DNA from 2 places in the Thalassotalea ganghwensis genome. Region 2 is predicted to be linked to the other one. Evidence: riboswitches for the same ligand, from Rfam matches in the RefSeq annotation. Region 2 holds a riboswitch; the other holds the start of a gene.
What was found. Region 2 has a riboswitch for cyclic di-GMP ahead of ACSLUH_RS07685 (GGDEF domain-containing protein). Riboswitches for the same ligand answer to the same signal wherever they lie in the genome.
Positions count from the first base shown of each region.

Region 1: another riboswitch for cyclic di-GMP. It lies ahead of ACSLUH_RS16490 (hypothetical protein); the one in region 2 lies ahead of ACSLUH_RS07685 (GGDEF domain-containing protein).

Region 1 covers NZ_JBQRUM010000019.1:40,727-43,882, forward strand. Annotated here, with positions in the region: gene secD (protein translocase subunit SecD) at 1-500, shown strand, start outside; gene secF (protein translocase subunit SecF) at 510-1,457, shown strand; cyclic di-GMP riboswitch class I at 1,719-1,801, shown strand; gene ACSLUH_RS16490 (hypothetical protein) at 1,897-2,316, shown strand; gene ACSLUH_RS16495 (cyclic di-GMP phosphodiesterase) at 2,519-3,156, opposite strand, start outside.
Region 2 covers NZ_JBQRUM010000006.1:22,790-25,945, forward strand. Annotated here, with positions in the region: gene ACSLUH_RS07675 (DUF3630 family protein) at 122-439, shown strand; gene ACSLUH_RS07680 (2-thiouracil desulfurase family protein) at 442-897, shown strand; gene ACSLUH_RS07685 (GGDEF domain-containing protein) at 939-1,952, opposite strand; cyclic di-GMP riboswitch class I at 2,208-2,290, opposite strand; gene ACSLUH_RS07690 (tetratricopeptide repeat protein) at 2,441-3,156, shown strand, end outside.

The DNA of each region.
Region 1 (3,156 bases), on a different contig from region 2:
TGGAATTAGGCTTCCAAGCGATTATGGGTGGTTTTGCTCTAGTATTTTTATTCATGCTCATTTACTACCGTGCCTTTGGCATTGTGGCGAACTTAGCGCTAATGGCAAACTTAGTGTTAATTGTTGGCGTAATGTCGATGATCCCAGGGGCAACATTAACCTTGCCGGGTATGGCGGGTATTGTACTAACCGTAGGTATGGCCGTTGACGCCAATGTACTAATATTTGAGCGGATCCGAGAAGAGCTTCGCGAAGGTAAGTCGGTACAGCAATCAATTCATCAAGGGTATGACGCAGCGTTCTCAACTATCTTAGATGCAAACATCACAACCTTGATTGCGGCTATTATTTTATTTGCTGTTGGCACAGGCCCAATTAAAGGATTTGCGGTTACCTTATCTATTGGTATTGTCACTTCGATGTTTACCGCAATCATTGGTACGCGAACAATTGTCAATGCAGTTTGGGGTGGTAAACGCCTCGATAAATTATCGATATAGGTGACTCAGATGCAGATTTTTAAGATAAAAGAAACGATCAACTTTATGGGCTATCGAAAGATAGCGATGATTTTTAGTGCCTTATTGATGCTTGCTTCTATTGGTTCACTGTTTGTCAATAAGCTTAATTTTGGCTTAGACTTTACCGGTGGTACCTTGATTGAAGTAGGTTTTGAACAGCCAGCCGATCTCAATCAAATTCGACAAGTTTTAGAAGGTGGTGGCTATGATGATGCTGTTGTGCAGCTCTATGGTAGCAGTCGTGATGTGGTTATTCGTTTAGCGCAACGTGAAGGCGTGCAAGCGGAAATGCTTGGTAACCAAGTTCTATCATTGTTAAATGAGGGCACAGGACAACAATTAGCCATGCGCCGGATAGAGTTTGTTGGTGCAAGTGTAGGTGATGAATTAACTGAGCAAGGTGGTTTAGCAATGTTAACCGCCTTGATTTGTATTTTGGTTTACGTTGCGTTTCGTTTTGAGTGGCGCTTTGCTTTAGGTTCTGTATTCGCGCTATTCCACGATGTCTTGCTAACCTTAGGCTTATTTTCTGTGCTTCAATTAGAGTTCGATTTAACCATACTGGCAGCAATTTTAGCGGTTATTGGTTACTCTCTAAATGATACCATTGTTGTTTCTGATCGTATTCGAGAAAACTTTAGGAAAGTGCGAGATGAGACGGCTGAGGAAATTATCAATATTTCACTAACGCAGACGTTAAGCCGTACCTTCATTACCTCAATTACCACGTTATTGGTTTTATTTGCGCTATTTTATCAAGGAGGGGCACTCATCCACGGTTTTGCTACTGCATTATTGTTAGGGGTGTTTGTTGGTACTTACTCGTCAGTTTACGTTGCAAGTTCAATTGCCTTGGTATTAGGTATATCTAAAGAAGATTTAATTCCTGAAGTAGTCGAGAAAGAAGGCGCAGATCAGGAGCAAATGCTACCTTAATGTTTGTAGTGCACTTTAGTTAATAACGATTTTAGAAAACCTCGGCAATTAATTGGCGAGGTTTTTTTATCTATGTATTCTTTTTGTCGCTTTAAGGTTGATTTGTATATAGTTCAGCTAAACAGTTGCTTTGTTAATAATAATTCGCTATTTGTAAAATAGCTGTTATTAATTCGAAATTAGAATGTTTTTTACTCGAAATGTTCAAAAAATACGCAAAAAAAGCTTGATCTTAATATAAAGCTCTCTATAATGCGCGCCAGCTAGAAACGGCAAGGTACTTGAAAGAGTATTACGCAAAACCACCGGTCTAAGGGGATACCTATGACAGCGGAGTTACCTCAGCATAGACAACGCTAATTATTGCAGGCGTTAGAGGTTTTTTGTGACCGTTTCTTATCAATTTCTTTAATTTGATTTAAATAGGGTTTACAAAAACATGAAAAAATTAGCAGTTGTTTTATCTTCAATCTTAGTTGCCACTTCAGCTCAAGCATCTACTTCGAGCGCAACGTTTTATGCAAATGACAATTCAGTCGAAACAAGCATTTGTATCGTTGCCGCTAATAATGGCTATTCTGCTGCGCGTTTAGAAGCGAAAAAGCAAGGTATTCAATATCAATCACTTAATTTTGCTTGCAATGGCTTATCGGTTAAAGAGTTTGCAAAAACTTATTATGTAAAACCTCAAGAAACTGAAAAAGAAGTTGTTCTTGTTCCTGCAAATGATTCATTAGAAAGTCAGCTTTGTATTAAAGCTGCAAACCAAGGAATTAACGCTATTGGAACTATGGCGAAGAAATTAATCTGTAATGGTGATGAAGTTGCTCGCTTTGTACGTAAAGTAAAGAATTCGTAATTGTTTTTCTTTGTAGTCTCTCTGTTTAGCCCAATCTTTTGATTGGGCTTTTTTGTTTCTAAAAGACCGTAATTTCTATCGATAAAGCTCTTTTAGTCATTAATCAATTTGAAAATTGCACGCTCAGGCATGTTCGACAAGTTTTCTTATCTGTTACTTTTAGTTTAGGTGTTAAAGTTTTATTACAATCTAACGCTTAAAGTTAACTGATCAAGTCTTTAATCAGTTTTTGCATGTTGATATTGTAATCATCAGCTTTGATCGCACTAACAATTTCAATGGTTTCTTTGGTTAAATCTACCACTTTTGCTTTGATATACTGGCTGGTGTCGGTGTTATAAAAAATATGAACCACTGGTTTTAATGGTTCTTCTCTATTGCCTTGAATGATAAGGGCAAGTCGTTGGTTTGATAGTTGAACAATAGAGCCTACAGGATGCACTCCTAAAAATTTGATAAACTGTTGAACGATTTGAATATCAAACTTTTCTTTATTGGTCATTAAAAAGCGTAATGCTTCTATCGGTTGTTGCGCTTTTTGGTATGGCCTATCACCAGTCATTGCATCATAAACATCGATGATAGCTGTCATTCTTGCTAATTTTGATATCTTGTCTTTTTTGAGTCCCCGAGGGTAACCAGAGCCATCTAGTCGTTCATGATGATTGAGTACCATGTCTTTAATAATTCCGTTGGCTAGCCCTTGCTCTTTGCACATTTTTATCCCTTCAATAGGGTGCTTCTTAATCGCATTCATCTCGCCATGGGTAAGTTTGTCAGGCTTAATTAAAATACCTTCGGGAATTTTAGCATTGCCTACATCATGTAACAGTGCCCCTA
Region 2 (3,156 bases):
AATCACTCTTATCTTGATTGATTATATGTAAAAAGTTAACAGCTGTCGTGGCTTTTTTTGTATTATATGACCAACTTAGCTCAACATTGATCAAGAACAAGGTTAAACCCTTGAATAGAATATGTACACAATCAATGCGATAGAATATCTCCCATCACATGCAGCGATAACGTTAACTGTAAACGGTATCGATTGGCAAACTGAAACAATCTGCTTAGCTTTTGAGGGTTTTATATCCAACGCAGAATTTCAATTGCTAGAAATTATCAAGGGAGCCGATAAAGTAATGGCGCGATTTTTAGCGAATAATTATGAATTTTGTTTACATGCAGAGTTTTATAGCGAAGCCATTTGGATAGAAGCAAGTGATGACGGCAGTGCTGAGTATCTTTCTCATTTAGCGATGATATTAGCGCATCGCATAGTGGAGCAAGGGTAGCCATGGATAAAATATTGGTGAGTGCCTGCTTGCTTGGTAAAAATGTTCGTTACGACGGTGGACATCAAAAGGTTAACAGTCAGTACCTTGCGCGTTGGCAAGCACAAGGGCGTATTGTATCAGTTTGTCCCGAAGTAGAAGGTGGCTTAGGGATACCGAGAATACCAGCAGAAATATGCGGCACTAGTCATGTGAAGAATCGTGCTGGACAAGATGTAACCACTGCATTTGAACAAGGAGCTATGCAGGCGTTATCACTATGCTTGAAGTATCAGATAAAGTACGCGTTGCTTAAAGAATCTAGCCCTTCGTGTGGTCGAAATTATATTTATGATGGCAGTTTTTCAAATAGAAAAATACCTGGATTAGGCATTACCAGCCGTTATTTATTAGCGCATGGCATAGCGGTTTTTTCAGAAGCTCAAATAGATCAGCTTGTTGAAATTATTGATGGTTAAGTTTCAACCTAGCTCAACCAACGTTTGACTCGCTGTTAACATCAACTTGCAATGGCAATAGAGTTACGACTCGTTTGAACATGTTTGGAAAGCAGCTCTTTGGTCTCTTTAATGGCTGCGTGAACATTGTCACGCAGTGTAAAGTCGTTTACCGCTAGAGATAGGGTCATTTGAGGTAATTTAATACCGGTTTTACTACTAACAAAACGTAATTTTTCAACGCCTTGTCTAATTTTTTCTGCAATTTCAGCTGCTACATTTCGTTCCATTTCGGGTAACAAAATCAAAAACTCATCACCAGATGCTCGGACAGGGAAACCGCTTTCTCCCACGTAACTATTGACTTTGTTGGCTACTTTAGCAATGAGGACATCACTAATTAAACTGCCAAACTGCTGGGTAAGCTCGGCAATTTGATCAATATTAATGACAATTGCTGCCATTTGTTGCTCTGGATTTGCTTTTATCCACTGAGCCAAATGCTTGTTCAGCGCTTTGCGGTTATAAAGTCCTGTTAATGGGTCTAAATAAACCTCTTTACGTATTTCTTCTAATTCTTCGCGCAACGCACTGTTTTTTGACTGTGACTCTTGAATTTGAATACTTAAGTTTTGTTGTTGAATTTTAAATTGGCGTGATGCTTTCTTGATATTCTGTAAAGCCAATTTAATTCTGCGTTGATCTTGCGAATACAAATGCTCTTGCTGCTTATCGACTTGGAGGATAAATTGTTCGACTTGCTGGTAAGAGTCTGTATTGGAGATATCAATATCGGTAAGCAAATTATCGATATCAGTAATAATCTCATCTCGAAAACTATTAGTGCCTAAAACTAATTGCCGATAGGTGTCTTCCATGAAAAAGTTATCAAGTGAGTTTTTTTCGGCAAGTTCTTGGTTTACCAAAGCGATCAAGGTTGTGTTTTTGCCGCTAATATATTCGTAACATACAGCGTAATTGATTGGCGTAGCGGGGAGGTTCCAGCTTTGTAATTGCTCAGTTGCAAGTACTAACTTTTGCTCAGCTTGTGCTATGGAATCGTGATGCTTCACCATTAGCCCTTATACTTCAGTGCAATATTCAACTTAATTTGTATACTAAAGCTATTGTCTAGTAATTTTAGCTAAACATCTATATAAATTTGACAAAAAATGGATACTTTTTGTAAAAAATATTGGCATATAAGGAATTTTTCGAACAATGTATGGTAATCAACGAGTGAAAACGTCGAAAGGGTAGGTGGCACGCAAAAGTTACCGTGGGTATAACAACAGAAAACGTTATTAAGATAAGCCCCCACTATATCTAAATTCGGTAGTCCCGCTGCCATAGACGTTGCCTTAGGCCGGTAACTTTGCGTCTCTAACTTTCGTTAGATTTGCCCTTTACGAGCTTTAGTAGCTCATTGGTCATTATAATATTAATATCGCTGTTGTAAACCTTTTGCACATTGTCAGTGGATCTTTTTTTGTTAGCCAGTTATCGTCTAGGGCGATAATTGGTTTTTACTTTTTGTTTTTTAACAAAATGTTGGGATTGCAGCTTGAGTAAATTTTATCGTTATTTAATCACTTTAGTGACGCTTTTGACATTAAGTTATGGTGTCAAGGCGAGTGAATCTTCGCAGTTAATTTCTGAAAATATAGATAAAATTAATCATTTCTATACTTTGGATCGCGAAATGTTATCCGCACAACCAGTGATAGATGTCGCCAACCAAATCTTACAACAGCGCATTTATTATAGTGCCAATATTACGGCTAAGGTTTTTATCTTATTGGCTCAAACGGCGATGAATAGAGGCGATATCAATAAAGCATTACAATTTGCACAAGATGGTTTAACCGTCGTTGGTGTGGATAAGACATTAAAAGTAGAGCTATTGCTGTTGCTAGCATTTGGCAATTACAATGAAGGTCGTTTTCAATTGGTTCATAATTATGCGGAACAAGCAGTTTCACTCGCTAAGCAAATAGATCAGGTTAAATACCTGCTGACGGCATTAAGTTATAGTGCGATGTCAAATGCGTTGTTGGCTGAGCAGCAAGTCGCCTTTGAGCAACTTCAGCAAGTTGAACAACTACTCATCACGCATGAGCAATTTAATGAGCATATTGATGTTATCGAAATTTTAGCGCTGGCGCATTTGTACCTTCGAGACTATGACATAGCTAATACACTCTATCATAAAGTGATCAAGCTGCGTTTTGATAGCGGTCGTGTCGCTGGGATTAATCGCAGTTATTATTATCTCGCATT